4 regions of the Vibrio sp. JZG120 genome follow, and region 3 is predicted to be linked to each of the others. Evidence: predicted binding sites of a transcription regulator. Region 3 holds the regulator's gene; each other region holds the start of a gene.
What was found. Region 3 encodes PurR, which represses purine synthesis genes. Its sites were predicted from a motif close to TNANGNAAACGTTTNCNTNA; they were not measured.
Positions count from the first base shown of each region.

Region 1: purM (phosphoribosylformylglycinamidine cyclo-ligase) is a predicted target of PurR. The motif match lies at 2,120-2,139, and genes of this name have one in related genera.
Region 2: ACWPOD_RS17085 (NupC/NupG family nucleoside CNT transporter) is a predicted target of PurR. The motif match lies at 5,310-5,329, and genes of this name have one in related genera.
Region 4: purL (phosphoribosylformylglycinamidine synthase) is a predicted target of PurR. The motif match lies at 5,199-5,218, and genes of this name have one in related genera.

Region 1 is NZ_JBSRRK010000008.1:12,615-20,888, reverse strand. Features, by position in the region: gene purN (phosphoribosylglycinamide formyltransferase) at 208-864, opposite strand; gene purM (phosphoribosylformylglycinamidine cyclo-ligase) at 1,016-2,056, opposite strand; gene upp (uracil phosphoribosyltransferase) at 2,236-2,862, shown strand; gene ACWPOD_RS16295 (uracil-xanthine permease family protein) at 2,985-4,238, opposite strand; gene ACWPOD_RS16290 (DUF2066 domain-containing protein) at 4,604-5,812, shown strand; gene ACWPOD_RS16285 (DUF2069 domain-containing protein) at 5,953-6,393, opposite strand; gene wrbA (NAD(P)H:quinone oxidoreductase) at 6,416-6,985, opposite strand; gene arsC (arsenate reductase (glutaredoxin)) at 6,986-7,336, opposite strand; gene bepA (beta-barrel assembly-enhancing protease) at 7,353-8,274, opposite strand, start outside.
Region 2 is NZ_JBSRRK010000008.1:191,665-199,938, reverse strand. Features, by position in the region: gene ubiT (ubiquinone anaerobic biosynthesis accessory factor UbiT) at 1-431, shown strand, start outside; gene ACWPOD_RS17120 (GNAT family N-acetyltransferase) at 415-918, shown strand; gene ACWPOD_RS17115 (hypothetical protein) at 983-1,429, opposite strand; gene ACWPOD_RS17110 (DNA polymerase III subunit psi) at 1,580-1,990, shown strand; gene rimI (ribosomal protein S18-alanine N-acetyltransferase) at 2,046-2,501, shown strand; gene prfC (peptide chain release factor 3) at 2,648-4,237, shown strand; gene ACWPOD_RS17095 (DUF5363 family protein) at 4,332-4,529, shown strand; gene ACWPOD_RS17090 (TatD family hydrolase) at 4,516-5,289, shown strand; gene ACWPOD_RS17085 (NupC/NupG family nucleoside CNT transporter) at 5,494-6,777, shown strand; gene deoC (deoxyribose-phosphate aldolase) at 7,359-8,135, shown strand; gene deoA (thymidine phosphorylase) at 8,233-8,274, shown strand, end outside.
Region 3 is NZ_JBSRRK010000004.1:583,052-591,325, forward strand. Features, by position in the region: gene cmoM (tRNA uridine 5-oxyacetic acid(34) methyltransferase CmoM) at 1-414, opposite strand, end outside; gene elyC (envelope biogenesis factor ElyC) at 529-1,314, shown strand; gene torR (two-component system response regulator TorR) at 1,387-2,097, opposite strand; gene torD (molecular chaperone TorD) at 2,364-3,011, shown strand; gene purR (HTH-type transcriptional repressor PurR) at 3,479-4,483, shown strand; cyclic di-GMP riboswitch class I at 4,762-4,851, shown strand; gene ACWPOD_RS11080 (TfoX/Sxy family DNA transformation protein) at 4,968-5,558, shown strand; gene ACWPOD_RS11085 (TVP38/TMEM64 family protein) at 5,674-6,360, shown strand; gene ACWPOD_RS11090 (hypothetical protein) at 6,381-6,701, shown strand; gene ACWPOD_RS11095 (alpha/beta fold hydrolase) at 6,739-7,542, opposite strand; gene glgA (glycogen synthase GlgA) at 7,653-8,274, opposite strand, start outside.
Region 4 is NZ_JBSRRK010000010.1:107,696-115,969, forward strand. Features, by position in the region: gene ACWPOD_RS18515 (type IV pilus modification PilV family protein) at 1-287, shown strand, start outside; gene ACWPOD_RS18520 (AbgT family transporter) at 575-2,134, shown strand; gene tadA (tRNA adenosine(34) deaminase TadA) at 2,387-2,896, shown strand; gene mltF (membrane-bound lytic murein transglycosylase MltF) at 3,483-5,060, opposite strand; gene purL (phosphoribosylformylglycinamidine synthase) at 5,360-8,274, shown strand, end outside.

The DNA of each region.
Region 1 (8,274 bases), on a different contig from region 3:
CACGTCATTCTGAACGGTGAGGAACGAACCAGATTCAGAATTTACTTTCCGAGTGTTGTGTTACTCAAGTGGTTATGGGATTTTTTAGAATGTTGGGTTTTAGGTTTCTAGTCGCACTGCGGCTTTCTTGAATCAAGTTTATAAGTTTCAAAACAACAAAAGGCAGCTCTCAGGCTGCTCTTTTGTGTTTGGAGTTTGGTTTCAGGACTACTCATCGGAGGCGTAACCGTGTGCGCCAAGTTCTGCGCCATCTAAATAGGCTTTACCATCCTTCATGATCAACCGCTCGTCTACCAGCCACTTAGCCACCATAGGGTAGATTCGGTGCTCCTGAGCCTGAACACGTGCTGCAAGTACACTAGCATTATCGTCTTCGAACACCGGAACTTTTGCTTGCAGTATGACAGGGCCACCATCAAGCTCTTCCGTTACAAAGTGCACACTCGTACCATGTTCTTTGTCGCCAGCATCAATTGCTCTCTGGTGTGTGTGTAGCCCAGGATATTTTGGTAGAAGAGAAGGGTGGATATTGATCATCTTACCCATGTAATGAGAAACAAACTCGCTGCTCAGAATACGCATGTAGCCCGCCAGAATAATCACGTCTGGTTGGTATTCATCGATTTGACTCATTAGCTCTGCATCAAAGCTTTCACGCGAGTCGAATGCTTTAGGGTCGACAAAGTGACCGTCTACATCAAAGTTTTTTGCACGTTCTAAACCAAAAGCATCGGCTTTGTTAGAGAACACGGCTGCTACTCGTGCGTTTGGCATGCTGTTTTCGCAAGCTTCCAAGATAGCTTGCAGGTTACTTCCGTTACCCGAGATGAGGACCACAATGTTTTTTAGGGTATGGTTTTTCATGATGTCGAGAGTGCCTTGGTATTGTAGGTTAGAGTTATGTAGCTTCTAAACTACCTACTAATAGAATGGTTTTTATTGTTCTAGATAGCAAAATGAGGACCTAGTCATCTAGTGTCCTCATTCTTTTTATCTTGTGGGCTCGATTTGCAAATTATTGGATTTCAACTTGCTCTTCATTCGCGTCTGCTTGCGCGATTTGACCAATCACCCATGCGTTTTCACCTTCTTCTTGAAGAAGAGCAACCGCGGCTTCCGCTTGGTCTTTAGGTAGTGCAACGATTAGACCCACACCACAGTTGAACGTACGGTACATTTCGTGTGTGTCGACGTTGCCTTTCTCTTGTAGCCACTTGAAGATCACTGGCCATTCCCAGCTGTTACCATCGATAACTGCTTTTGTGCCTTCAGGCAGCACACGTGGGATGTTTTCCCAGAAACCACCACCAGTGATATGAGAAATCGCATGGATGTCGTGTTTCTCAATCATCTTAAGTGCTGATTTGATGTAAATCTTAGTTGGTTCTAGTAGGTGCTCACCGATAGTGCGACCTGCTAGTTCTTCGTTCTTATCTGCACCAGATACTTCTAGGATTTTACGGATAAGGGAGTAACCGTTTGAGTGTGGGCCGCTTGAGCCAACAGCGATAAGTGCATCACCAGCAGCGACTTTCGTGCCGTCGATCACGTCTTCTTTTTCGACTACGCCAACACAGAAACCAGCAACGTCGTAGTCTTCGCCTTCATACATGCCAGGCATCTCCGCAGTTTCGCCACCAATTAGGGCGCAACCTGCTTGAACACACCCTTCAGCGATACCTGAAACAACATCCGCTGCGGTATCAACGTCTAGTTTGCCTGTTGCGTAATAATCTAGGAAGAACAGTGGCTCTGCGCCTTGCACGATAAGATCATTTACACACATCGCAACAAGGTCGATGCCGATAGTGTCGTGCTTGTTCATATCCAGTGCTAGGCGAAGCTTAGTACCTACGCCATCAGTACCAGAAACCAGTACAGGTTGTTTGTATTTGGTTGGCAATTCGCATAGCGCGCCAAAACCACCGATACTACCCATAACTTCAGGGCGACGAGTACGTTTTACCGCACCCTTAATACGATCCACAAGCGCGTTGCCTGCATCAATATCTACACCAGCGTCTTTATAGCTAAGAGAAGAGTTGTTACCACTCACAGGGAAGTCCTCGGTATTAAGTTGGATATGAAAACGGCGCTATTCTAACAGTGCTTAAACATAGATAGCAAACGTTTGCGTCTGTTTTTTTCTTTAGTGATTTATCCTGATATCCCTGTAAAAATCATGTATAATCTGAAGGTTTGTTTAAATATTGCCAACTATAGCCGGAGATGGACATGAAAGTTGTTGAAGTAAAGCACCCTCTAGTAAAACATAAAATTGGTCTAATGAGAGAAGGTGACATCAGCACAAAACGTTTTCGTGAGTTAGCGACTGAGGTCGGTAGCCTACTTACTTACGAAGCAACGTCAGACTTTGAAACAGAAAAAGTGACCATTGATGGTTGGAACGGTCCGGTAGAAGTAGACCAAATTAAAGGTAAAAAAGTAACCGTAGTACCAATCCTACGTGCAGGTCTAGGCATGATGGACGGTGTTCTTGAGCACATGCCAAGCGCACGTATCAGTGTTGTTGGTATTTACCGTGATGAAGAAACACTTGAGCCAGTTCCTTACTTCAACAAGCTTGCTTCTAACATCGATGAGCGTATTGCGCTTGTTGTTGACCCAATGCTTGCAACGGGTGGTTCTATGATTGCTACGATTGATCTTCTAAAAGAGAAAGGTTGTAACCAAATCAAAGTGTTGGTACTTGTTGCTGCACCAGAAGGTATTGAAGCGCTAGAAAAAGCACACCCAGATGTGGAGCTATACACTGCGGCAATCGATGAGAAGCTAAATGACAAAGGCTACATCGTACCGGGTCTAGGTGATGCAGGTGATAAGATCTTCGGTACTAAGTAATTCTTTAATGTATTACTACGACTGAACAGAAAAAACAAAGGCTTGGTGAAAACCAAGCCTTTTTTTATATCTATAATACGAGAAGAATAAAATGCGCCACTCAGTAAAGCAGCGCAGACGCACTATTTCGCGTTCTCTTCTTCCATTTGTGCGTTATCTACAACGTGGTTTTCACCTAAATCGTTTGGTAACACAAGGTTAAGAATAATTGCCACGATACCGCATAGGCTCACACCTTGTAGGCTGAACTCACCAATACCGAAAGCCATACCGCCAATACCAAATACAAGTGTTACGGCAACGATCACTAGGTTGCGAGACTTATGTAAATCAACGTTATTCTTGATCAGTGTGTTGAGGCCTACTGTGGCGATAGAGCCGAACAACAGAATCATGATACCGCCCATGACAGGTACTGGAATCGTTTGAAGAACCGCGCCTAGCTTACCTACCAATGCAAGTACGATTGCAGTGATCGCAGCCCAAGTCATGATCACAGGGTTAAATGCTTTGGTTAGCATTACCGCTCCTGTAACTTCACTGTAAGTGGTGTTTGGTGGAGCACCCACCATCGAGGCTACGATAGTTGCCACCCCGTCACCTGCGATTGTGCGATGAAGGCCAGGTTTTTTCAGGTAGTTTTTACCTGTGACGTTTGAGATAGCAAGCATGTCACCTACGTGCTCTACCGCAGGTGCGATAGCGACAGGAATCATGAACAAGATTGCGTTTATGTTGAACTCTGGCGCGGTGAAGTTTGGCATAGCTAGCCAAGCCGCTTGTGCTACTGGAGTGAAATCAACCACCCCGTAGAATAGAGAAACAGAGTAACCTGCAAGAATACCACCGACAATTGGAACGAGCTTCAAAAAGCCTTTTGCAAACACGCTTAGTACAATGGTTGTGAGCAGTGAGACCGCCGAGATGATGATCGCAGCATCACCATTAACAAGCTGTGCAGCACCATCACCGGTTTTCCCTACCGCCATGTTCACTGCTGTTGGAGCAAGGCCAAGACCAATCACCATGATCACAGGACCAACGACAACAGGCGGGAGAATTTTATGGATAAATCCAACACCACGCACTTTGATCATCGCCCCTAGAGCCACATAAACCAGGCCCGCTGCCATTAAGCCGCCCATCGTTGCGCCGATACCCCAAGTTTGGATACCGAACATAATAGGAGCAATAAACGCAAAAGAAGAGGCAAGGAAGATGGGAACAGAACGTTTAGTCATTAATTGGAAGAGGAGAGTACCGACACCGGCACCAAAGAGGGCGACATTTGGATCAAGGCCAGTTAGCAGCGGCACAAGCACCAAAGCACCAAAAGCGACAAAGAGCATTTGAGCGCCTTGTAACGCGTTTTTCATAATAATTCCCTATTTTCAAGATACGCAGACAAATCCGGCGAATACTATCATCCAGCAATCGTTTGCAACGTTGCATGGATCAAACTTTCGATTGAATCTTTCCCATAAATAGCGTTTTTGCGAGTTAGTTGCTTGCAAATTGGCCTCTTTTACGAGTCTTGCGTGACGATGAAAAATGAACTGTCTAACTTGTTGAGATAGCTGGATAAGCAATGAGTTTATTATGAAAAACAACGCTAGAGTGCTCGTTGAGACCCGAGTTAACAAAGCTGGTCATAATACAGACAATTTACTCAGTACTTACCTTGCTCAAGATTTGATAGTTGCTTATTATTCGGGTTCTTGTTCAGAGGATTATAAAAACTATGCGCTATTTAGCTCTCTTACTGATAGGTTGGTTGTCCCTACCAGTATATGCATTAACTCAGGTGGATATCTATCGTGCCGAAGTGGTTATCGACAGTGAGCAGAACGACGGTGAGTCTCTGGCTCGTCAACAAGGTATGCAGGATGTGATTGTTCGAGCGACCGGTTCTCAATCCTCTTTAAGCAATCCAGTGATTAAAAAGGCACTTGGTTCAAGTGCGCGTTACATTTCCCAACTGAGCTATGGGCAGGTTGATGGAAAAGCGAGCTTAAAAATGTTGTTTAACAGTGACCAAATCAGCTCGCTTTTAACACAAGCACAATTGCCATCTTGGTCGCCAAATCGCGCCAATATTTTGGTTTGGATGGTGGAAGAGCAGAGCTACGATCGTAATATTGCTTGGGAGCATTCCGACTCTTCAAACGTTGTAGCACTTCGCAGTGCTGCGAAATCGAGAGGCTTGCCGATCACGATCCCGGTTGGTGATTTTGATGATGTAACTGGTGTTAATGTTTCTGATCTTTGGGGCGGCTTTATTGAGCCAATTGGCCAAGCGAGCCAGCGCTACCCAGCGGATGCCGTTTTAGTTGTGCGCGCTCAAGGTGAACAAATTCGCTGGACGTTATACGATCAATCACCAATGAGAATTGTTGAAGCACAGCGCTCTCCGCGTAACGGTTCCGCATCAGGCGCCAATGCCATTGCTGAGATGGTTGATGGCATCGCTGACTACTACGCGAGTAAGAGCGCAGTGGTAGTATCTGGAAAATCTTCAAAAGCGTTGGCGGTGAAAGTCCTTAATGTAACGTCTGCCACGGACTTCTTCCGTTTAGAGAATGCGTTAAAACAACTTAATTCGGTTGCGGGTACGGAAATTAAGCGTGTCCAAGGTGATGAGCTGACGCTCAACATCCATCTTTTGGCATCTCAACAAGCTTTTGAGAAAGAAGCTTCTTCTATTTCTCAATTAATGGTTTTTGAAGATCCTTTGGGTGAAGTTGATGCCCCAGCTTTAACTCAAGAAGCAGAGCCAATTGCTCCGATGAATGAAGCTAAAGATACAGCTATGGTAGAAAAAGTGCAGTCCGAAGTGCCTGCGGATATCGCGGCGGAAGCAAAGGACGAAACGCACCCAACTCAGCCGATGATTGTGGAGCCTGTCCGAGAACAGTATGACTTGATCTACGAGTGGCGCTCGGCATCGTAATCGCATTGATAGCTTTCCAGGCGTAAAGCGCAAGGATCAAACACCAATGTGGTAAGCGTAAAAAAGAGTCGCAATAGCGACTCTTTTTGTTTTCTAAATTCGTATTCGAACCAATGCTCAGTGATTGATTGCGATTGGCGTTATTTATTGAATTTCGCTTTTTCTTCTTTTTCTACTTGAGAGAGGCGCTTCAACTTAAGACCTAGCTCTTTGCCTCTCGCTCTAGCAAACAAAATATTGCCAGCGAAACCGAGTGAAGTCAGGAGCAACTCTACTGCCGCAAGCCAACGTTCTCCACCATCCACATAAAGGATGGTCAGCGCATGCAAGAAATACAGCATAAGAACAAAGTTAGCCCAAGCATGAGTGTAAGGCTTACCAGCCAAAATACCAGGCAACGGAAGTAATAGCGGAATACACCAAGCAATAGCAAGTGTTGTGCTGCTAAGGTGAGGGTGAGGGGACAACGCAAGCTGCCAAATTGCGACCCAGGCTAATAAGGCTAAGTTGCCAAATAAAGCTAGGTAACGATAGGTTTTAGCCTGTGTACCGAGTGGTGTTTGGTCTAAAGAGTCAGACATCGATTAACTATCCTTGATTTTACTAACAGACTTTTAGTTTTAACGCTGCAGTTGCCAGCCTTTTGCCTAATTGTTGTGCCAGACGAATCTCTTCACTGCTGAGGGTTGCCTCATGGCCTACACTGCTGGCGCCATACGGAGTGCCTCCGGACTGCGTAGTGTGTAGCTCTGGTTCGGCATAAGGAATGCCCAAAACCATCATCCCGTGATGCAATAAAGGGGTCATCATGCTTTGTAACGTTGTTTCTTGACCACCATGCATCGAAGAGGAAGAGGTAAAGACACAAGCTGGCTTATCGATTAAGTCACCACTGACCCATAAAGATGTAGTCTGATCCCAGAAGTGCTTTAAAGGCGCAGCCATGTTGCCAAACCAGACGGGACTGCCAAACGCTAGACCGTCGCACGTTTTCAGTTCCTCTAGAGTAACAATTGGATCAGAAGGGGAGTGTGAGTGAGGTGACAATTCTTCAACTGTACGCAAAATTGCTTGGCATTGAGGAGTCGATTCGACTCCTCTTGCTATCTGTCTTGCCAGTTGTTTTGTCGAGCCGTGACGGCTGAAATACAAAATAAGGATCTGGCAATCCATTTATAGAATATCCAACACTTGCTCTGGTGGTCGACCAATTTTCGCTTTGCCGTTGGCAACTACCACCGGACGCTCAAATAATTTTGGATTTTTCGCCATTGCTTCGAACAATTGCTCATCGCTAACAGAGTCTTCGCCTAGGCCAAGTTCTTTGTATTCGCTTTCTTTGGTGCGCATCATTTCACGTACAGATGAAAAGCCAAGTTGTGCGTACAGCGCTTTTAGCTCATCTACGTTAAGTGGTGTGTCTAGGTATTTGACGACTTCCGGTGTAACACCATTTTGCTCAAGCAGTTCAAGTGTTTGACGGCTCTTTGAGCAACGAGGGTTGTGATAAATCACGACTGACATGGTTTTCTCCATTTCGTTATTGTAATGCCATGAATCGATCTCTTTGGATCATGAGTTGGTCAATACGGGCATCGTATCGAGCTTGCTCTAAGCTGCCCAACTTGGCCATTTTACTTGCTTCACTATAATATTGAATCGCTTTATTCCAGTTTGCTCGCAACGCCAAAATTTCCGCTCGCGCAGCCAACTCTTCATCACTACGTCCTAGCGCGTGGTAGCTCTTCGATATTAGGTGCCAGCCATTTGTATCTTCAGGATAATCATGAGTGTATCTTTGAAGAACTCGCGTGGCTTGATCGTTTTTATTGTCCTCAAGTAGTGCATTGGCATAGTTAATGGTCAATACTTTATTTTGAGGGTTCCGAGATAACGCTTTACGGAGCATCTCGGTTGCTTTTTCTGGCTGCTTCTTCTCGATATATAAATCCGTCATAGCATCCAGGTAGAACGGGTTACTTGGGTCCTGCTCCAGCAACTTTTTCAAAATAGGTTCCGCTTGAGACAAGCGTTTGCTGTCTAAATGTACGAGTGCTCGCCCATAGTCAAAAGCAGGTGTGATGTCCGCAGAGGCTTTCTTTTGAGTTCGTTCAAACCAGCCCAAAGCAGCTTGTCCATCAATGCCAGCGTAACGAGCCACAATGCGCGCACGCGCTAGGTGATAGTCTATTGAAGGCACAACACGCATTGGTGGATAGGTCCTTGCTCGTGCACGGCTATCGGTAATTCGATCTTCAGGTAGTGGGTGAGTCAGTAGCATTGGCGGCGGTTTACTCGCATAACGATATTCATCTGCAAGACGGCCAAAAAAACGTGGCATTGCTTGAACATCAAAACCAGCTTTTGCCAGTGTCGAAATACCAAAGCGGTCCGCTTCTTTCTCATTTGCGCGAGTGTAGTTGATTTGGCTTTGCATGTTACCTGCGGTTGCCGCCGTAATT
Region 2 (8,274 bases), on a different contig from region 3:
TGCTGGAAGGGCTAAAAATGGTGTTTAAAGAAGCCTTGGAAGATGGTGACTTTGAGTTCCTTGAAGACAAGTGGTTAAAAGTTGCGATTAAAGACTTGAACTTAGCATGGTACATCAGCTATCAAGAGGAAAAATTAGTGGTAGCTGAAAAACCAGTTCAGGAAGATGTGAGTTTTAGTGGTAATCTAAACGACCTAGTACTGATTGCTGGTCGTAAAGAAGACCCTGACACACTGTTCTTCCAACGTCGCCTTTCAATTGAAGGTGATACTGAGCTTGGCTTAGAAGTGAAAAACTTAATGGACAGTGTCGACTTAGAGCAGTTACCGAAAGCAATGCAAGTCGCTTTGAATCAATTGGCTGATTTTGTTCAGAAAGGGGTTCAAGCGCCAGCACAACCAACCGGAGTAGCGAATGCTTATTCGAACTGAAGCCCCTGCGGACATTCTTACCATTGACCGCTTATTGAAACACGCCTTCCCGACGGAAGCTGAAGCTAAGCTTGTGATGCGTTTGCGCGAAAACAGCAAATTCACACTTTCCTTAGTCGCGTGTACAGATGAGGGAGAGGTGATAGGCCATGCTTTATTTAGCCCAGTGACCTTAAATGGTGAAGATTTGTCGTGGCAAGGGCTGGCGCCATTGGCTGTTCATGAAGATTACCGTCGCCAAGGCATCGCTGCAGAGTTGATCAAAGAAGGTTTTGATTCACTGCGTGATTTTGGCTATCCAGTGTGTGTGGTGTTGGGCGATCCTGATTATTACGCGCGCCAGGGCTTTCAATCATGCGACGAGATGGGATTCGAATGCGCTTGGGATGTTCCTAAAGGTGCATTTCGTATCGCAGAGTTGGTCGAAGGTCAATGTGCCGGACGCTCCGGACGCATAGATTACGCGCCAGAGTTCTCTGAACTGTAAATGAAAGAAGCCCACTAACTCAGTGGGCTTCTTTCTTAGTTCATTGAAAACTGAGATAGGGAGATTAAGACGACTGGTCACTTTTCTTCTTACCCCAAACCTCTATTTTTGCTTTCTTACTTAGCCCTAAAACATTGAGTTTTCTGCTGCCCCAACTGCTGTAAGTCATTTTAATCTGTTTTAGCTTCGCTTCTTTTGAGCCAGGAAGGCTCCATGCACGAGTCGATAATCCACTTGTTAGCACACCCATAGAGGTTAGCTTTTTCTCACTACCGTCCGTCATCACGACTTTTAAGTCGTTAATGTCTACCGTGCCCTGCACACATTTCAGTTTAATTTTACTGAAGCTGCGATTTCGGAATAGGCTATTTGGTGTCACGGTATCCGTTTCTGTTTGGAATTTGACGGTTTTCGTTGCAATCAGCTCCCACTCATCGCTGCTATTAGCAAAAATACTCATGCTGGTGGTGGCTACCAGTGCGCAAAGCAGCAGTGTAGGTAAGAATTTCATAATGTACCTCATATGTTATACCTACGGTGTGGCCATTGTCATAGGCAGAACAGTTCAATCATTCCAATGTATTGAGGTGTTCCTTGAAGTCCTTTAGGTATAATCACGATTATTTGTTAGGATTGCCCTCGTTCAAATAGGTGACGGAAAATGTCAATTAACGAGAAACAGTATTTACACGAAATGGGCATCAGCACATGGGAGCTGGTACACCCAGATAGATTGGCAGGTTACCAATCGCCAAAAATCGATTTGCAAAGTTCTTGCAAACTCCTGTTGATCTCTCCGGTATGTCCAGAGAATGAGACGGCGGTTTTGTTTGAAAACATCCTAAAGAGTATGAAGTTAACGCTTGACCAAGCGTTACATATTGAGCCAGAGCGATTTCCATTACTTGGCCAGCACGAGCTTGAGTGGGTTTGGTTTGCAGGGTGTGAAGCCGAAGTATTGCCTGACACTAAACCGCTGACATCGCCATTGTTGCAAGATGTGGATGGGAATACCCAACAAAAACGTGCACTTTGGCAACAGATTTGTTCTTACAACAATTCGAGCAAATAAGCATTAATTCCCGTTTTACTGCAATTGGTATTGCACATGAACCCCTAGGTAAATAATGACAACTAAAATCTTACCAATGTGCGCTGAGCACTTAGATCAAGTTTGGCAAATTGAGCAGCAAGCACACTCGCATCCGTGGGCAGAGTCTTTGGTACGTGATTTATCCAGCCGTGGAGCATGTCATCATGTGATGCTCGATGGCGAGATGGTGATTGGCTACTTCTATGCGCAGAATATTGTCGGTGAAGTTACGTTGCTGAATATTGCTATCGCGCCGCATCTTCAGGGTAAAGGCTATGGTCAAAAACTGTTGGATGCGTTCTTAGAGCATTGTGAGCAATCAAAAGCGGAGAGTGCTTGGCTTGAGGTGCGAGAGAGTAATAAGCCTGCTATTTATATTTATGAACAAGCTGGATTCAATGAAGTTGATCGACGTCATAACTATTACCCTGCGAAAACTGGCACGGGAAAAGAAGATGCGATCATCATGAGTTATCTCTTCTTTCACTAACGTTAACGCACCCCATAAGGGAAGTCGCCCCTAAAGCGATCAGTTGCCCCTGAGGCAATAATAAGCGAGAATACCGCGCAATATTGAATCTAAAAAGCGTGTTTGCTTTTCGAGCAAGCATTCAGACATCAAAGAAGACCAGTTTCATGTCAAATACACCTTTTCTAAGCGAAGTGTCTAAACGTAGAACGTTCGCTATTATTTCTCACCCGGATGCGGGTAAAACCACCATTACTGAAAAAGTCCTTTTATTCGGAAACGCGATTCAAAAAGCAGGTACGGTTAAAGGTCGTGGTAATGCACAGCACGCAAAATCAGACTGGATGGAAATGGAAAAGGAACGTGGTATCTCGGTAACCACGTCTGTGATGCAGTTCCCTTACAATGATTGCCTGGTAAACCTACTTGATACTCCTGGACACGAAGACTTCTCGGAAGATACATATCGTACTCTAACGGCAGTCGACTCGTGTTTGATGGTTATCGATGCAGCGAAAGGTGTCGAGGATCGTACTCGTAAGCTGATGGAAGTAACCCGTCTACGCGATACGCCAATCGTGACCTTCATGAACAAACTTGACCGTGACGTTCGTGATCCAATGGAAGTATTGGACGAAGTAGAAAACGAATTGGGAATGATGTGTGCGCCTATCACGTGGCCAATCGGCTGTGGTAAAGAGTTTAAAGGTGTGTATCACATTCACCGTGATGAAACGATTTTATACGAATCTGGTCACGGTCATGAGATTCAAGAAGTTCGAATCATCAAAGGTCTAGATAACCCAGAGCTTGATGAAAAAGTCGGTGCAGGCCTTGCGGAAAGTGTTCGAGAAGAGCTTGAGCTTGTTATGGGTGCTTGCCCTGAGTTTGACTTGGAAATGTTCTTAACAGGTGACCTGACGCCAGTTTACTTCGGTACCGCATTAGGTAACTTCGGTGTAGACCACATGCTAGACGGTCTAACAGAGTGGGCACCAGCACCGAAAACGCGTCAAGCGGTTGAGCGTGAAGTTGAAGCGACAGAAGAGAAGTTCTCTGGTTTCGTATTCAAGATCCAAGCAAACATGGACCCGAAACACCGTGACCGTATCGCATTCATGCGTATTGTATCGGGTACTTACACGCAGGGTATGAAGATGAACCACGTTCGTCTTGGCAAGCAGGTGAGTATCTCTGATGCAGTAACCTTTATGGCTGGTGACCGTTCACGTGCAGAACACGCTTACGCGGGTGATATCATTGGTCTGCATAACCACGGTACTATCCAGATTGGTGATACCTTTACTCAAGGTGAGTCACTGAAATTCTCTGGTATTCCGAACTTCGCCCCGGAGCTGTTTCGTCGTATTCGCCTGAAAGATCCACTAAAACAGAAACAGCTACTAAAAGGCTTGGTGCAACTATCAGAAGAAGGTGCGGTACAGGTATTCCGTCCACTACAAAACAACGATCTGATCGTTGGTGCCGTTGGTGTACTTCAGTTCGATGTTGTTGTGGCTCGTTTGAAGTCTGAATATAACGTTGAAGCGATTTATGAAGGCATCAACGTTGCAACTGCGCGTTGGGTTGAGTGTGATGATGCGAAGAAACTGGATGAGTTCCAACGTAAGAACCAAGCAAACTTAGCATTGGATGGTGGTGATAACCTAACGTATATTGCACCAACAATGGTTAACTTAAACTTGGCGAAAGAGCGTTTCCCTGATATTGATTTCCGTGCGACGCGTGAGCACTAATCAAAAAGCGGTTTGGGTAAGCTTTAACGCAAACTAGATTTTAAAACGCCCTTGGCTATAAACTTAGCCAAGGGCGTTTTTATAAGGATGAGATATGAACTGGTTTAAACGAGGATTGAAGCATTACGACGACTGGTGCAAGGAGATGGGACTAACGCCCGATCAAAAACGCAGCTGCGTTCCGTATCGAAAAGATCCTGCCCATCAAAATGAAGAGAACAGTGAAGCTCTGTTATTTTCTGATTCTCAGTTTGTCGGTACAGATAAAAAGTCTCAAGATGAAGCTCTTTGATACCCATTGTCACTTTGACTTTGATGTATTCCAAGGTGACTTTGCACATCAACTTCAGCTAGCTCAAACGCAAGGCGTGACAAGAATTCTGATTCCTTCAGTGGGACCTCAAAACTGGGCTCGTATTCAAACCTTGGCAGATCAACATGCCAATTTGTATTACGCCCTTGGGTTTCATCCGTATTTTCTTGAAGATAACGTCGAGCAGCACTTTGCTGAATTGGAACATTATCTAAAACAAAATGCTCCCCAGTGCGTGGCAATAGGAGAGTGTGGGCTAGATTTTGCCATTGATGTTGACCCACAGTTGCAAGAAAAGACACTTGAAGTTCAATTTGAACTGGCTAGACGCTTCGAACTCCCAGTTATTTTACATAGCCGAAAAGCGCACAATCGCCTTATTCAAATGGTTAAAGCGGCGAAGCTCCCTCGGGGCGGTGTGCTACATGCTTTCTCTGGGAGTTATCAGCAAGCAATGGAGTGGGTCAAATTAGGTTTTTTTATCGGTGTAGGAGGAACCATCACCTACCCAAGAGCGAAGAAAACGCGCGACGCAATTCAAAAATTACCACTCAAACATCTCGTGATCGAAACAGATGCACCGGATATGCCTATACTTGGATATCAAGGGGAGTCGAATCACCCAGCCAAACTCATTCACGTCTTTAATGAGCTCGTAGAGTTGCATAACGGCTCAAAGCAATCGATTGCTTCTCAGTTATGGAAAAATAGCAATTTTGCTTTCTCGATATGTGAATAAAATCTAAAGATGTGGTTTGAAATAGAAAACGTTTTCCTGCTTATTGTGAATTAACTCACAAAGCTGGCTGAATCAATCATGAATCTTATAGGAAAGTGTGAGGCTGGCATTACTTTAATTGATTCTGCATGAGTATAATTGCTCCCGCTTTATAGCTCCATTTTGTAACACGCCAATAAATAACTTATAAGGAAGTCATAAACTATGAGCCTGTTTATGAGCCTAATCGGTATGGTAGTGCTTCTTGCGATTGCAGTGGCATTTTCTAATAACCGAAAAGCTATCAATCTAAGAACTGTGGGTGGCGCATTCGCTATCCAATTCGCATTAGGTGCATTTGTTCTGTATGTACCTTGGGGCCGTGATCTACTAAACGGTTTCTCTTCAGGTGTTTCTAACGTTATCAACTACGGTAACGATGGTTCATCATTCCTGTTCGGTGGTCTTGTTTCTGACAAGATGTTCGAAGTATTCGGCGGCGGCGGTTTCATCTTCGCATTCCGTGTTCTTCCTACACTGATCTTCTTCTCTGCACTGATTTCAGTTCTTTACTACATTGGCGTTATGCAATGGGTTATCAAGATTCTTGGTGGCGCACTACAAAAAGCGCTGGGCACTTCACGTGCGGAATCAATGTCAGCAGCAGCAAACATTTTCGTAGGTCAAACAGAAGCACCTCTAGTTGTTCGTCCATTCGTTCCAAAAATGACTCAATCAGAGCTATTCGCGGTAATGTGTGGTGGTCTAGCTTCTGTTGCTGGTGGTGTACTAGCGGGCTACGCTTCAATGGGGGTTCCACTAGAGTACCTAGTAGCAGCATCATTTATGGCGGCACCAGGTGGTCTACTATTCGCTAAAATCCTTCACCCAGAGACTGACCAGCCTCACGAAAGTATCGAAGAAGCGATGGACGGCGGCGACGACAAACCAGTAAACGTAATCGACGCAGCAGCGGGCGGTGCGGCTTCTGGTCTACAACTTGCGCTTAACGTAGGTGCAATGTTAATCGCATTCGTTGGTCTAATCGCGCTGATCAACGGTATGCTAGGTGGCATCGGTGGTTGGTTCGGCATGCCAGAACTAACGCTAGAGCTAATCCTAGGTTACGCATTCTCTCCACTAGCATTCCTAATCGGTGTTCCATGGGCTGAAGCAGTAACTGCTGGTTCATTCATCGGTCAGAAAATCGTAGTGAACGAATTCGTTGCTTACTTGAACTTCACACCATACCTAGGTGAAAACGCTCAAGTAATCGCGGCAACTGGTGAAGTAATGTCTGAGAAGACAACAGCTATCATCTCATTCGCACTATGTGGTTTCGCGAACCTTTCTTCTATCGCGATTCTACTTGGTGGTCTAGGTAGCCTTGCACCAAACCGTCGTAGTGACATCGCTCGCATGGGTGTTAAAGCTGTGCTTGCAGGTACGTTGTCTAACCTTATGGCAGCGACAATTGCAGGCTTCTGCTTAAGCCTTGCAGCACTATAATTAGAATCGGTTCTTAATATATAGACGCCGTTTTACATCATGCCCTGTAGCAAGAGATTGCTGCGGGGCATTTTTCGTTTTTCGGGCTCTAAAATCTCACCGGGTGTCGACCTCAGTCTAGGAGTTACGCAGCCGATGGAATAGGGGCTAGGAAATTTTGAGATACAAACCGTTTGCGCTCTATTTGGTGCTACAGTTTTGCGGTGAAACTCTATAATGTATTAATCACAGGATAGTGGTTAAGGTTGATACTTAATCACGTAATGAATATTACATAATCAATGGGCAAATGACTTGCCCAGCAATATCAGATCTAATAGGCGTTTTGCTGTGTGATGTGATATTAAAGACACCGCAATCATAGATTGTTGTGCCATAGGCCAAACTGGTACTGTGCGGTGACAAGGATAGCAATTGGCATATGAAATTTTCGCTGTATATGCCGAGTCTTCAGGGAACCAAGTCCGTTCATTAATAGACTGTTTAGCCATTTACTCACATTGTCTCGACTTGTTGATTATAGTTAGAGACGTGATGTAAGGCTGAGTAGTGAATTTTTTGAATATTGATCGGAGATAGAAATGAGCGATTTAAAAGCAGCAGCGCTACGTGCACTTAAACTTATGGACCTAACTACGTTGAATGACGATGACACTGATGCAAAAGTGATTTCATTATGTCATGACGCGAAAACAGCAGTAGGCAACACAGCTGCAATTTGTATTTACCCTCGCTTTATTCCTATTGCTAAGAAGACACTTCGTGAGCAAGGTACGCCAGAGGTTCGCATTGCAACAGTAACGAACTTCCCACACGGTAACGACGACATCGAAATCGCTGTTGCTGAAACAAAAGCGGCGGTTGCTTACGGTGCAGACGAAGTTGACGTTGTTTTCCCATACCGCGCGCTAATGGCGGGTGATGAGAAAGTAGGCTTCGAACTAGTTAAGCAATGTAAAGAGGCTTGTGGTGATATTCTTCTTAAAGTGATCATCGAAACGGGTGAACTAAAAGAAGAAGCACTAATCAAGAAAGCATCTCAAATCTGTATTGAAGCAGGTGCTGACTTCATTAAAACTTCAACTGGTAAAGTGCCAGTAAACGCAACACCAGAATACGCACGCATGATGCTTGAAGTTATTCGCGACATGGGTGTTGCAGAAACTGTTGGTTTCAAACCAGCAGGTGGTGTGCGCACTGCTGAAGACGCAGCTGCATACCTAGCAATGGCTGACGAAATCCTAGGTGACAACTGGGTTGATGCCCGTCACTACCGTTTCGGTGCGTCTAGCCTGCTAACTAACCTACTAAATACATTAGAAGTGACAGACGAAACTGCTGATCCAGCAGCGTACTAATCCCAATAATATGTCTGAACGGTAGCACCTAAACGGGTGCTACCAAACCTCTTCTATCCTACTTAACCATGGCTCACTGAGAGCATGGGAGGCACTAATGTATTTACCACAAGAAATCATTCGTAAAAAACGTGACGGT
Region 3 (8,274 bases):
TACCGTTTCAAGTGCGGCCTTAGGATCGACCAACCACTCCATGACGGCGTGAAACATAACAAGATCCACCTGTTCACCCATATGCTCACCAATGGATTGGACAGGCGAATGAATCAGGCGATACTGCTCAAGCAAACCGTTTTTTTCAATATCCTGCTTAGCCAACTGCAGCATTTCCGAAGATAGATCACATAAAGCGATTCGATGTCCGAGCTTAGCAAGCTTTTGCGACATTTGTGCCAAACCACCACCAGCATCCAACACCTCTAGGGGTTGCTGGTCAGCATCTAATTCACTTAGAATCTGTAGAAAATCTTCCCACACAATGATTTGGCGGATCTCCCCTTTGTCGGAGCCGTAAATATTTTTTGCAAATTTGTGGGCGATATCGTCGAAATTGCGGTCTTCTGTCACTTCTGCTGAGTTATCATAACGGATTGTGCCGCTATTCTGGCACAAGGAAAGCAGGAATAAAGAGGGGTACCCTCATTTTTATTATCAATTGATGTTTTTTCGGACTATTTATGTATGTTTGAGCTGAAAAAAGTAGTGTCAGCCTTGCTTATGCCACTTCCGGCATTGCTGCTGATAGGCTTGTTGGGTCTTGCTCTCATTAGTTTTACCACAAAACGTAAAACTGGCTGCTTCGTTGTTCTATTCTCTTTTGTTGGCATTTTTCTTGTTGCCTTCCAACCTGTTTCAACCAAGCTTCTTATGCCATTAGAGCGAGAGCATAAAGCCTTTTTGCCAGTTTCTGGCACCATCGACTACGTGATGGTTTTAGGGAATGGTCATGTTATCGATGACGAAATTCCACCCACCTCGCAGTTAAGCCGTGCAGCATTAATGCGCTTAACTGAAGGCATTCGTATTTTAAGAATGTATCCAGGTGCTAAATTAATTTTGTCTGGCTATGCTGGCGGTTCTGAAATTAGCCATGCGAGAATGATGGCGAACGTTGCCCTTGCGTTGGGAGTCGCGAAATCCGATATCATTTTATTAGAAGATGCGAAAGATACGTGGGAAGAGGCGCGTCAAGCGGCTGCATTCGTTCAACAAAAGGAGATTGTGTTAGTCACTTCAGCAAGCCACATGAGCCGTGCATTGTATGAGTTCAACGCAGCAGGCATTAAACCAATCCCAGCCCCGACCAACTTCTTAGCTATTAGCGAAATCAGTCAACCTTGGGATAAATACTCACCTAAAGCGCGTTACTTAGAACAAACAGAGCTTTATTGGCATGAGTACTTGGGCAGCATTTGGCAAAGGTTGCGTGATACTGTCGGCCAAACACCAATGGTTGAAGCAAAGTAGTACTATATTGAAACCACAAAAAAGGAGAGCCGAAGCTCTCCTTTTTCTTTTTAAGACTTAGGTTTGTTCAGTTTAATCACCAGCAAACATATAGCCTTCGCCGTGCACCGTCACAAAAATTTGTGGGTTCTTTGGATCAAACTCCATTTTTGCGCGCATACGTCGAATAAGAACATCAATAGTACGATCATTGGGAGCATCAACTCGGTGGCTGATCATATTCAAAATACGCTCGCGACTTAACACCTGGTTAGGGTAAGACGATAACGCCACCAAAAGTTCGTATTCTGCTTTGGTCAATTTTACGGGTTCGCCGTTACGGCTCAGCGCACGACGTTGAATGTCGAATGTCCACTCTCCAAAACGTACAATATGTTCTTCACTGGTTTCGTTCGCTTTCGCGCTACCGCTACGCGCTGCTGAAATACGCCACAGCAAGTTTTTAACGCGAACCAACAACTCCCTCAGTTCAAAAGGTTTTGTCACATAATCGTCAGCGCCCATTTCTAGGCCTACGATTTTATCAATGCTATCCGTGCGTCCTGTTACTAATATGATACCAATATCCGATTGGCTACGTAATTCACGAGTAAGCATCAGGCCGTCTTCACCCGGCAGGTTGATATCCAGCATGATTAGGTCTACATCACCCGCTTGCAGGACCTCACGCATTTCTGCGCCACTCTCTGCTTCGCTGACTTGGTAACCCTCATTTTGGAAATATCCCGCAAGCTTACTACGAGTTACAACATCATCTTCTACGACTAATACGTGATAGCTCATTTACACCACTTTTCTGTCTTCTTATTATCCAAGACGTATTCTATTCATAACTAGTAACATTTCTAGTCATAGATACATTAAAAAGCAAGATTTAGCGTTTTTATTGATTCAAAACAAGCTTACCCATCGCTATTAATAAACGTTAATTTTTGACCATAAAACATAATAATTATAGTTACTGCTATTCATTTTAATTGATTACACTTAGGGGATATCCCTAATTGACTTTGTGATGCACAACTTGAAGCATCATTCAGGAGCCCAAAATGCAAGAAGTGAAAGCTTTTAATGAAAAACGCGCTGAAATTTACTGGTGGTTTTCGAGCTTGTTCGCAAAAGAGCTAACAGAGAAAGAACTGGAAGCCTACCACAGTGTTGAAATTCGCAGTTTTCTAGCAGGTTTAGGTGAAAATGAGTCGCTGAAACCAGCCGTTGATAGCCTCGTTGATGCGCTAAACCGATTGCAAGATCGTGAAGACGCTCAATTGGAGCTTGCTGCTGACTTTTGTGAACTGTTTTTGAAGACAGAAAAATATGGCGCTCTTCCTTACGCATCGATGTACATCGGTGAATCAGGTTTGCTGAATGACAAGCCAGCCGAGGAAATGGAAAAGTTGATGGCAGAATTTGGCGTTCAAGTAGATGAAAATCTAAAAGAGCCTGCGGACCACTTAGCCGTTGAACTCGACTTTCTCGGCAACATGATTATCCGCTCAAACGAACTTGAGCAAGAAAAACACATGGAAGAAGCCTTCGTTAAACAAAACGACTTTATCCAGCAACAGTTGATGTCTTGGTTACCTCAGTTTGCAGACAAATGTAAACAATTCGACGAATTTGGGTTCTACTCGAGCGTCGCGAAACTATTAGTTGCATTTTGTAAACTAGACAGCGCTTACCTTATTGGGGAATAATTGCCGCCTATTTTTTAAGGAGCCCGCCTATCGGGCTTCCTGTATACCTGAAATAACTGAATGTAAGTAAGTTGGGTATATTATTCGTTTGCCTTAACTTAGCTCAAAGACGCTTGGTTATTTAGCAGTCAAAATGTGACTTCAAATACACAAATCTCTTGCTGAAAACATTGCTAGTCAGTCCACATAGGGCTAAAATGTGAGCGCAAACGATTAAATATGATTTATATGTAAACCGCTGAAATATAGCGGTTTTTGTGTTTTTTAACAGGTTGATGGCAATTTCTCATCAGATAGAAAAAAGATAAAATTCATCGACCGATGCTGCTACGTACCCTTTTGTCGTACTTGGACCAACCGCTGCCGAAACACTTAGCGCCAACCTTAGATTGCTGGGTGTAAAACCATTAGAGCATCAGGTACATCCAACACGACATATTTCAGTAGCTCGATACAGGACACCATTTATGGCCACTATAAAAGACGTTGCTCGCTTAGCCGGCGTTTCCACTACGACAGTTTCGCACGTTATCAATAAAACGCGTTTCGTTGCAGAAGCAACGCAAGAAAAAGTAATGAAAGCCGTGGACGAGTTGAATTACGCGCCAAGTGCGGTTGCACGCAGCCTAAAGTGCAACTCAACTCGTACTATTGGCATGTTAGTAACGCAGTCAACCAACCTATTCTTCTCAGAAGTGATTGACGGGGTTGAGAGCTACTGTTACCGCCAAGGCTACACTCTGATTCTGTGTAATACGGGTGGGATTTACGAAAAACAACGCGATTACATCCGTATGCTGGCTGAAAAACGTGTTGATGGCATCCTAGTGATGTGTTCTGACTTAACCGAAGAGCTTAAAGAGATGCTTGACCGTCATGCCGACATTCCTAAAGTGGTCATGGATTGGGGTCCAGAAAGCTCACAAGCGGACAAGATCATGGATAACTCAGAAGAAGGTGGCTACATCGCAACCAAACATCTGATCGACAATGGCCATACTGATATTGCTTGTCTAAGCGGTCATTTTGAAAAACTTGCTTGCCAAGAGCGCATTGCAGGTTTCCGTCGCGCGATGAGCGAAGCAAACCTAGCTGTAAATGAAGATTGGATCCTTGAAGGTAACTTTGAATGTGATACGGCCGTATTAGTCGCAGATAAAATTACAGCAATGGACAAACGTCCGACAGCGGTATTCTGTTTTAACGACACAATGGCTCTGGGCCTAATGAGCCGCCTACAACAAAACGGTATCAAAGTTCCTGATGATATTTCAGTGATCGGCTACGACAACATCGAGCTTGCGGAATACTTCTCTCCACCGTTAACCACTATCCACCAACCTAAACGTCGTGTGGGTAAAAATGCGTTCGAGATCCTACTTGAGCGAATCAAAGATAAAGAACACGAAAAGCGAATTTTCGAAATGCAACCTGAGCTTGTAATTCGAAACACCGTGAAGAAAATGAACTAAAATTCGCCAGATATAACGATGTCAAATAAGCGCTCTAAAAGGGCGCTTATTTTTTGTCTCTAAATAACTTTCCCCTGACTTAGGTTTGTTAGACAAAAAATCTCTAAGTCTCTGTTTTATATGTAGGTAAATCACACTCCCTCACAACCTCGAGATCATCCCGCCTTATTCTCAAATATGCACAAATATGCGCTTGTCGACACTTTTTATTGAACCAGAATCACACTTTTACGGGTAAAACGTGATGTTAATTCAATATACGAAGTATGCTCATTCTGTCACGCACAGGGCAAACCATTCGAAAGGGTGGGACGCAAAGCCTCCGGCCTGAACCATAGTACTATATGGAAGGTAGCGGGGTTACCGATGGCAAGTGTGCAAGCGATGACTTTACCCTGTAATGACATTGCTTTTGCGCATGTTTGCTACTCTCTCGGACCTGACTTTTGGTGGCGTAATATTAATTACACCGAGATAACAAAACATGGATAAACCGATACTCAAAGACTCTATGAAGCTATTTGAGGCACTTGGTAATATCAAGTCGCGCTCAATGTTTGGTGGCTTCGGACTATTCGCTGATGAAACAATGTTTGCACTAGTTGTAAATAATCAGCTTCATATAAGAGCAGACCAACAAACTTCATCTGACTTCGAGAAACAAGGGCTAAAGCCTTACGTTTATAAAAAACGTGGCTTCCCAGTCGTTACTAAGTACTACGCAATTTCCAACGATTTATGGGAGTCTAGCGAACGCTTAATCGAAGTAGCTAACCAATCGTTGAAAAAGGCAAAGCTTGAAAAAGAACAGCAAGCAACTACAAAGCCTAATCGCTTAAAAGATTTGCCTAACTTACGACTGGCAACTGAACGCATGCTGAAAAAAGCAGGCATTGAGTCAGTAGAAAAACTGGAAGAGGAAGGTGCACTTAACGCTTATAAAGCGATAAGAGATACGCACTCTGCAACCGTCAACATTGAGCTGTTATGGGCACTAGAAGGTGCTATTAACGGTACTCATTGGAGCGTTGTACCTCAAGCTCGCCGAGATGAGTTGATGAATGGCCTCCAATAAAAGTCGGCCTTAAAAACTATCTTGTAAAACCGCAGTCTAATCTGCGGTTTTTTTGTGAAATTTTTTCGACTTTCATTCTGTCTTATTACATATATCCCAAATTGGAATCATAAATATGAATAAGAAACTGATATTAGGCCTAATCCTGGTCGCGATCATTATCTTTTTAGGCGTTAACTTTAGTCAGTATTTAACGTTGGAAAATGCAAAAGCACAACAAGAAGCGCTGACCACATACATCGATCAGAACTTTGTTTTTTCGGCAGCTATTTACTTTTTTGCCTACATTGCAATTACCGCTTTTTCTATTCCTGGGGCAGCTGTGGTTACATTACTTGGTGCGGCTCTATTTGGTTTTTGGACGAGCTTATTACTGGTTTCTTTCGCCAGTACTATGGGTGCAACACTAGCATTTTTAAGCAGCCGATATTTGCTGCGTGACTGGGTACAAAACAAGTTTGGCAATAAGTTAATCGCAATTAATCAAGGTGTCGAAAAAGACGGTGCATTTTATCTATTTTCCTTGCGTCTCATTCCGGTATTCCCTTTCTTTCTTATCAACTTGTTGATGGGCTTAACGCCAATGTCTGTAGGTCGATTTTACCTTACTAGCCAAGTAGGTATGTTGCCAGGCACTGCAGTTTACTTAAACGCCGGTACTCAGTTAGCAACAATTGAAAGCCTGTCAGGCATTATTTCACCTGCGGTATTGGCCTCTTTTGCGTTACTGGGGCTGTTTCCAATCATCACTAAATGGGTTATGAATAAAGTAAGGCCAACACCGAGTCAGCAAAACTCATAATTAGTAAGTGGACGTGTTTAATGAAAATATTCATTGCTAAAAACCCAGCAGAAGCGCATATCGTGTGCGAATTATTGAAAACCGAGCAAGTCTACTGTGAAGTCCGCGGAGAAGGTATTTTCGGTTTAAAAGGAGAGCTGCCGTTTAGTGATGATACCGATCCTTATGTCTGGCTTTTTGACGCCAAACAACAAGTAAAAGCAGAAGGAATAGTACAAGCCTACCGCAAACAATCCGATGGAAATGAGTATCAAGATTGGCAGTGCCCGAAGTGCCATGAGGTAAACGAGGGGCAGTTTGGTGCTTGTTGGCAATGTGGACATCAAATAGGGGAGCCTTAATAACTCCCCTACTCCTACTCAATCGATTTATTCAGCGCTAAGCAGAAACCATTTGCTGCTTAATAAATTCGATGGAATGTTGATTGAAATCTTCAGGGCGCTCAACATTACAAACATGACCACAGTTGGGGATCTCTCGTAAAACACTAAGCTTATGCGCCGCAACCATTTCTTTAACAGGCTTAATAAACATGTAATCTCTGTCGCCCATTAAATAGAGTGTGGGAATGGGTAACTCTCGATCTTTAAAATACTTCATTAAAGGATTTACATCAGCAGCAAGAATAAACCAACGTTTAAATTCTTTTTGGCAAAGCTTCTTGGCCTCACGAATAAAAAGATGGCGAGACTCTCGCTGGCTTCTCTGTGGCATAACAATGTACGCAAAAAGTTTGTAGAGCCACATGTACGGCAGAATGTGCTTACAAAAATTACCTAATTTAACCAATATTTGAGAACGAGTATTGAGCCTTGTGACAGCGCCACCGAGCACCATTGAACGCACGCGCTCTGCTGATAATTCAGCAAGGTTTCGAACAATAATGGTACCAAGCGACATACCGACAAAATGAGCGGATTGGATCTTTAAATGGTCCAATACTTTCAAAATATCTTGGGTGACTTCCGTAAAGGTATAACGGCTGGCAATGAGCTCTTTAAGTAACTGATTTGACTTTCCATGACCTCTTAAATCGATCAGCAATAAGTTAAAGTGTTGCTTGTAAGCTTTGATTTGCTTGAACCAGATAGAAGAGCTACCGCCAGCACCATGCACAAATACAACCCACTCATGACTAGTAGGGTGCAAATAGGTTTTATGAAAAAGTAGCGGCTGGGTCATATTCAAGTATCAAAAAGGTCGTGCTATTGAGTAAAAAGCCATCCTACCACACTCCCCTTACTCAAGATAATAAAGGCACCTTATTCGGTGCCTTTCGTTACAATTTTAAGTCAATTTAACGCCGAATTGTAAAGTTGCAAATAAGCTTCTGCGGCCTTTTGCCAACAAAAATCTTGTTGCATCGCGTGCAACTGTACTTTATTCACTTCAGGTTCGTTTTGAGCATAGAGCAACAGTGCCCTTAGCATCGTTAACAACAATGCCTGCGGTGTCGGTTCGAAAAAAACAAACCCCGTCGCTTCAGAAGGGTTCACATCATAATCGTTGACGCTGTCTTTTAGACCACCGACACCACGTACTATCGGCAATGTCCCATAAGCCATACTATAGATTTGGTTTAAACCACATGGTTCAAACTCAGAAGGCATCAGAAAGAAATCAGAACCCGCTTCAACGATATGCGCAAGTTCATTATCATAAGCTTCTACGAAGACAAATTTACTAGAAAACTGTGCAGCAACCTCTTCTAGCTGAGCGGCTAGTACAGGGTCTCCGGTCCCAACGACAACTAGTTGAACATCGTGCTTCAAAAAATCGGCCAAAGCAGGCAACAAGTAATGCACACCTTTTTGCTGGGTCAACCGACAAACCATACCGAACATGGCTACATCTTTTTCAGGCAAATTTAGCCGCAGTTGTAATGCTTGTTTACACGCTTTCTTGCCTTGCGTC
Region 4 (8,274 bases), on a different contig from region 3:
TAAAAAGTATTGAAGCACTTCGTCTAGCAGAAAACCAGCTTGAATGGTTCCGAACGCGTGGTGCTTCGGATGCGCTTTCTACGATTTCTACGGCCAGTTTTGCCTCTATCGTGACAGGATCTTCCGCCACTGGAGCGTACACGGTGGAGTGGGATGTGCCACCTGCTACTGTATCAGGTTCACTAAAGACGATCATCATCACAACAAGTTGGGAAGATAGAATGGGGCAGACGCAATCCGTTAAGCTGAAAACTATGATTTCACAGTACAGTGAATTCGAAAACTAGTTCAATTGCATACATGGGCTGAGACAAATGTGGGTGTAATACCTGTTTGATACCGGATTTGTCACGGTTAATAAATGGTTTTTGAACTGTTAATTGAGTTGATGTGCTACTGTTTTTATTATGTTTAATTGAAGTGGTGTTTTTGCAAAATATGTCTCCAATTATGAAAAAAAATATAGAACCTTGTGCTTTCTCCATTAGTGTTTACTAGAATACTCGTTGGATAGTAGGCCGTTATAATTATTCAAATAGGCCTTGGCACCAACATCATTCACTATGGAGTTACCATGAGTAACCAAGCTGTAAATAAGGCACCATCATCGAAGCCGAGCGGGATGGAGCGCTTTTTAAACTTTATCGAGAGGACAGGTAACAAAATCCCTGATCCTGCGATTTTGTTCTTCTGGGCATTGATCATTACTTGGGCGGCGTCAGCACTTTTGTCGAACGTATCGTTCGATCTTCCAAACCCTCGAACGGGCGAAGCTCTTACTATCACCAACTTACTTACGGGCGAAGCGCTAGCAAGTTTCCTTGCGAACATGGTGACGACGTTTACTGGCTTTGCGCCACTGGGTATCGTGCTTGTCGCAATGCTAGGTGTGGGTGTTGCAGATTCTTCGGGTTTTATTACGACGGGTCTTAAGAAGATGCTGAACTTCACGCCAGCTAAGCTTCTTACTCCAATGCTTATTTTGGTTGCCATTGTATCGCATACTGCGGCAGATGCAGGCTATGTTCTGGTTATTCCTCTTGGCGGTATAATCTTCCATGCGGCAGGTCGTCACCCTTTAGCGGGTATTGCGGCAGCATTTGCAGGTGTATCTGGTGGTTTCTCTGCAAACTTTATCCCTTCTGGTATCGATCCACTACTAGCTGGCTTTACACAAACCGCGGCGCAGGTTCTTGATCCTGAATATGTGGTTAACCCATTAGCGAACATCTTCTTCACTGGCCTATCTTCCATCATTATTGTGGGGATTGGTTGGTACGTGACAGAGAAAATCATCGAGCCTCGTTTATCAAAAATGCCAATTGATGACGATGCGGAAACCGCGCCAAACCTAGGTTCATTTACTGAACTGGAATCAAAAGCATTCCGTTATGCAGGTTGGGCAATGATGGCGGGTATTGCTTTACTTGTTGCAGCGTTAATTCCAGAAACATCAGCACTTCGCTCGCCTGAAGGTGAAATTACTGCCTTCTCAGCACCGATAATGAAATCTATCGTGCCGTTGATCTTTATTCTGTTTATCATTCCTGGTTACGTTTACGGTAAAGTGTCTGGAACGTTCAAGACCAGCAACGACATTATCAAAGCGATGGCTGATACCATGTCAACCATGGGCGCATACATTGTTATGTCGTTCTTCTGTGCTCAGTTCCTATCTGCATTTGCTCAGTCAAACATCGGTACGATGCTAGCGTTGTATGGCGCAGAAGGCTTAAAAGCGATGAACCTACCAGGTGAAGTGACTATCATCGGTATGATCCTTCTAACCGCGTCTGTAAACCTACTTATTGGTTCGGCATCGGCAAAATGGGCTTTAATTGGTCCAATCCTAGTGCCAATGCTAATGGCGGTTGGTATCTCGCCTGAGCTATCTCAAGCGGCTTACCGTGTGGGTGACTCTGTATCGAACATCATTTCGCCTCTAATGGTATTTTTCCCTCTTGTAGTGGTTTACTGTCAGCGTTATGTGAAGTCGGCTGGTATCGGTACGCTTGCGTCACTAATGATGCCATTCTCGATCGCAATGCTGATCGGTTGGTCTATCTTCCTAGTTGCTTATTGGATGGTAGGTATCCCGCTAGGCATTCAAGCTCCTTACACTTACACAATGTAAAAACGTGTAGGGTGTGAAAGCCGCTAATTGGCAGCCGAAAAGCGCAGGTCTTCGATCTGCGCTTTTTTGTTCTCGCAAAACGAACATTGATAGATCTTGTAACTAGGCTTTTTGGAGTAGCAAACTTTGCCCCGTGATGTGTTGCTGTAGTGAAACCGAAGTTAGTGATAAAATTCCTGAATTCAATCTTTTTTTGTTTCTTTGGAGCCTCCTTTGTCTAACCATCCTTTTACCCCTCAAGATGAATTGTTTATGCGCAGAGCGATGGTGCTTGCTGAGCAAGCAGAAGCAGAGGGGGAAGTACCTGTCGGCGCAGTGCTTGTCAAAGATGGTGAAATTATCGCTGAGGGGTGGAATCGCTCTATTGGTACTAATGACGCTACCGCACATGCTGAGATTCAAACACTGCGTAAAGCAGGCCAAAAGCTAGAAAATTACCGCCTTCTTGATACGACTTTGTATGTAACACTTGAGCCATGTCCAATGTGTGCGGGAGCCTTACTGCATAGCCGCGTTAAGCGGGTCGTTTTTGGAGCGCCAGATTTAAAAGCGGGAGCAGCAGGAACAGTGCTTAATTTGTTTGAAAGCCAAGCTGCTTACCATTACGCCTTAGTTGAAAAGGGGCTGCTAGAAGATGAGTGCCGCACTCAGCTACAAGCGTTTTTTAAGCGTCGCCGTAAGGAAATTAAAGCGAAGAAACAAGCACAAAAAGCATTAGAAAATGGAGAGAGTGGACAAAATTATGGAAATAGTGAGAGTTAGCAAACATCTACAACCGGGTAGATGTTTGCCTGAACGTACTAGTGATTGACTAAGTGTACAAAAACACGATTACGTGAACTTACTTTCTTTTTCATACATGTCAGTTTACGTTTACGTCGGATAGCAGCTACTGTGTTATTTAAACGCTTTGACTGCACTCTACGTCTTCTCATATTCAAAACCTCCTGCAGACAAGACTTATACCAGTAAATAGCGGTTCATCGATGCTTTACAATAGGCTCGATAATCGCACTAAACATTTGATGGTTTAAACGTTCTTCATTTGACTCCTGCATTGCACAGAGCCAGCAAATAATTTCAATACGATGCTTAATAATAGGAGTGGCGTTATTTCGGCAGAGCGTAGCCGATAGCGCCGCTTCATCAGTGAGCTAAACCATGTGGTTACGAAGCAATCTGTTACAAAGCAATCAGTTTAACTAACGGTGAAAAAAAGGCGACCAACCAAAGGAATGGTTGAGTGTGGTTGGTGTCACTCAGAGTCTTGGATTCTAGATAAGTTTTCGCTAGGACTCAATAAAAATGACGAGCTCATGGGCTCGTCATTTTTTAGTTTACAGCGGGTTTATTCTTCAAGGCTTTCTTGTTCGGTGTCTTCTTCAACCGTGACGTCAGAAGCACCTGATACTTGCTCGACGACAGCCTCTACTGCTCCTGATATCAAAATGTCGGGGTTGAGCGGCGGGATAACTTGCAAGTCATCGCTATTCTCATCAATCGCTGGTCTTTGGCTGACATGACCAATGATGGATTGATAATAACGTCGAATATTTTCTACGTAATTACGCGCTTCATCACCTCTGGCGTACCCATAGCGAGTTTGACTGTAGTAACGCTTCTGACGCAGTAAAGGCAATCTGTCTTTTACATCCGCCCAAGCGTTTGGATCGCCACCTTGCGCTTTAGTAAGTCGTCGTGCGTCCATCATGTGGCCATAGCCTATGTTGTATGAAGCCAGGGCAAACCATATTTTTTCATGCTCGTTGATGCTATCAGGCACGCGACCTACAATGCGACGTAAGTACTCGACACCACCACGAACAGATTGCTCAGGGTCTAAACGGTTTGTTACCCCGACGCTTTTCGCTGTTGGCAGAGTAAGCATCATCATCCCTCTAACACCTGTTGGCGATTTTGCCGCTGGCTTCCAGTGTGATTCTTGATACGCCAATGCTGCAATTAAGCGCCAGTCGAACTCTTCGCTGTACTTTTGGAATAAAGGTGCCCACTTAGGCAATTTGTCATCCAGAGCTCGAATGAATGCGCGAGTATCAACGTAGTCAAATGCTTCAATATGACCAATGTACTTCTCTTCGAGAGTGGACAGTTCTCCTGATTGTTTAATGTTACCGAAAAACTCTATCAGCATCGCATACAAACTTTCGTCTTCAGAGCGTCGAGTAAACCACGATACTGGTTGATCTTCTGTAAGTTCAAACGCGAGCGCAAGATCGGGGTAAAGGCGCTGAGCTAGGGAAAGTTCTACAGAGTCAGTCACAGTAAAACGCAACTCACCAGTGGATACATATTTAAGTAAGTCTCTCGTGTCAGCATCGCCAACAATTTCAAACTGCAGCTCTGGGTATTTCTTCTTTAATGCGGTTAGGGTCGGAACATATTGCGATTGTTCAACGATCTTTAATGTTTGCGCGCCTGCATTTGTATCTTCGTCTGATTCGCTGTCTTTCGATGCTTGGTATTCAATCAGCTGTTCGATATCACGTGGTCGAAGTTGCCCCTTTTTATACACAACTTGTTGGCTTACATAATAATAAGCAGGGCCAGGTCTAAAGCGTTTTACCGCTTGTGACGTTTGATTTAAGCCCGTAGCAATGAGATCAATATCTCCTTTCTTAAGAGCAGGAAAAAGCTCAGCTTGGCGAAAGGCAGGTTTAATCTCGAGCTTGACGCCGAGCTGCTCCGCAAACTGACGCGCCAATTCGTAATCCAACCCCGCGGGACCATCGGGACCAATATAATAGGAAAGCTGATTGTTTAGCGTGCCAACACGAAGCACGCCACGTTCCTGAATTTTTTCGAATTCACTTTTGGGTTCCGACTCAATCTGGCAGGCAGAGAGTAGTAGCACAGAAACAAAAATTAGAGCGCTGCGCTTGAGTCGGTTGAGCTGGCTTATTTGCATTAATAGGTACATCTTAGGAAATTTCTATTTGCCTTTATATCAAAGCGAGCTCATGGGGCAAAGTGAATCACACACTTATAGCGTGACATTGTGTGTTTTATCGACATTTTAGTCGTAATTCAAATTTGACAAAAAAAATGACGCAAACGGTTGCTTTTGGTGTTACATCACAAAAACAATTGCTATATAATGCGCTCGCAATGACGAGGTGGAATCGGCATAGGTTCGACAGGGCTTATTTTAAGTGTCTGAATTTATTCCAATATCACCTTAATCAATTGCATAAGAGACCTAAGCACATGAGAATTTTGCGTGGCTCCCCAGCTCTTTCTGAGTTTCGTGTTAATAAACTACTGGAACTTTGTCGTGAACAAGATCTGCCTGTAACTGGCATTTATGCCGAGTTTATGCACTTTGCCGATCTAAAGTCTGACCTTGATGACCAAGAGTTAGAAAAACTTGAAAAGTTACTAACTTACGGCCCAACCATCGAAGAGCATGAGCCAGAAGGTCTTCTACTTCTTGTTACGCCTCGTCCAGGCACTATCTCGCCTTGGTCTTCTAAATCTACCGATATCGCTGTTAACTGTGGCTTGGATAAAGTGAAACGTCTAGAGCGCGGTACGGCTTATTATGTCGAATCTTCAGTTGTTCTATCAGAAGCTCAAGTTGGCGCTGTCAAAGCGTTAATTCATGACCGCATGATGGAAACGGTATTTACAGCATTTGAAGCTGCGTCAGCGCTGTTTACAGTCGCTGAGCCTAAGCCTGTGGCGCATGTTGATATCTTAGCGGGCGGTCGTCTTGCGCTTGAAGAAGCAAACGTTTCCCTTGGCTTGGCACTCGCAGAAGATGAAATTGATTACTTGGTAGAGAACTTTACTAAGCTTGGGCGTAACCCAAACGACATTGAATTGATGATGTTTGCTCAGGCGAACTCAGAGCACTGTCGCCACAAAATTTTTAACGCAGATTGGACTATCGACGGGGTAGATCAACCTAAGTCTTTGTTCAAAATGATCAAAAACACGTTCGAAACGACACCTGACTATGTGCTGTCTGCATACAAAGACAACGCGGCCGTTATGACGGGCTCTAAAGCGGGTCGTTTCTTCCCAGACCCTAAATCTCGTCAATACACTTACCACCATGAAGATGCGCACATCTTAATGAAGGTAGAGACGCACAACCACCCAACGGCAATCTCTCCATGGCCGGGCGCATCGACTGGTTCAGGCGGTGAGATCCGTGACGAAGGCGCGACGGGTATCGGTGGTAAGCCAAAAGCGGGTCTGGTTGGTTTTACAACCTCTAACTTACGTATTCCTGGTTTTGAACAGCCATGGGAAACCGACTTTGGCAAGCCAGGTCGTATTGTTAACGCGCTAGACATCATGCTTGAAGGTCCTCTAGGCGGCGCGGCATTCAACAATGAATTTGGTCGTCCAAATCTATTGGGTTACTTCCGTACTTACGAAGAAAAAGTGACCTCTCACGCGGGTGAAGAAATCCGTGGTTACCACAAACCAATCATGATTGCTGGTGGTATGGGTAACATTCGTGACAAACACGTGCAGAAGAAAGAAATTCCAGTGGGTGCGAGCTTAATCGTACTTGGTGGTCCTGCAATGAACATCGGTCTTGGTGGTGGCGCGGCGTCTTCAATGGCGTCTGGTCAGTCAGCAGAAGATCTGGACTTCGCGTCAGTACAGCGTGAAAACCCAGAGATGGAGCGTCGCTGTCAGGAAGTGATCGACCGTTGTTGGCAGCTAGGCGACGACAATCCAATTGCATTTATCCACGATGTGGGTGCGGGCGGTATCTCTAACGCATTGCCTGAACTTGTCGACGACGGTGAGCGTGGCGGTAAGTTCCAATTACGCGATGTACCAAACGATGAGCCGGGCATGAGCCCACTGGAAATCTGGTGTAATGAATCACAGGAACGTTACGTTCTTGCGGTAGCGCCAGAAAACATGGAAGCATTCGACGCAATCTGTAAGCGTGAACGTGCACCATATGCAGTGGTGGGTGTGGCGACAGAAGAGCGTCATCTAACGCTAGAAGATTCTCACTTCGACAATACACCAATCGATATGCCAATGGATATCCTGCTTGGTAAGCCACCGAAGATGCACCGTGACGCAACCACACTAAAAGTGGAAAGCCCTGCCATTGTTCGTGAAGGTATTGAGCTTAATGAAGCGGTGGATCGCGTACTTCGTCTTCCAGCGGTTGCAGAAAAAACATTCCTAATTACTATCGGTGACCGAACAGTAACGGGTCTGGTTGCTCGTGATCAAATGGTTGGCCCTTGGCAGGTACCAGTAGCAAACTGTGCAGTAACAGCGGCAAGCTATGACACTTACCACGGCGAAGCAATGTCGATGGGTGAGCGCACGCCAGTGGCATTACTAGACTTTGGTGCATCGGCTCGCCTAGCGGTTGGTGAGTCACTAACGAACATTGCGGCAACAGAAATCGGTGATATTAAACACATTAAACTGTCTGCGAACTGGATGTCGCCAGCGGGTCACCCAGGTGAAGATGCCGGTCTTTATGAAGCAGTCAAAGCGGTGGGTGAAGAGCTCTGTCCTGCATTAGGTTTGACGATCCCAGTTGGTAAAGACTCCATGTCGATGAAAACCAAGTGGGAGGAGAACGGCGAGAGTAAAGAAGTCACTTCTCCACTGTCGCTAGTTATCACGGCATTTGGTCGTGTGGAAGACGTACGTAAGACCGTGACTCCACAACTACGCACTGACAAAGGCGATACTTCTCTAGTTCTTGTTGACTTGGGTAACGGCAAAAACCGCTTAGGTGCGACAGCATTGGCACAAGTATACAAGCAGCTGGGTGACAAACCTGCTGACGTAGATAACGCTCAGCAGCTAAAAGGCTTCTTTGATGCAATGCAAGCGTTAGTACGTGATGACAAGCTAGTGGCTTACCACGATAAGGGCGACGGCGGTCTATTTGTTACACTGGCTGAGATGGCGTTCGCGGGTCACTGTGGCGTAAAAGCGAACATCGCAGAGCTGGGTGATGATGCGCTAGCCGTTCTATTTAACGAAGAGCTAGGTGCGGTTGTTCAAGTTAAGAATGATGATCTGGATTCAGTTCTATCTACTCTGGCGGCAAACGGCTTAGAGGCATGTTCACATGTGATTGGTTCAGTTAACGCTTCAGACGACTTTATTATCTCTTCTGGTGA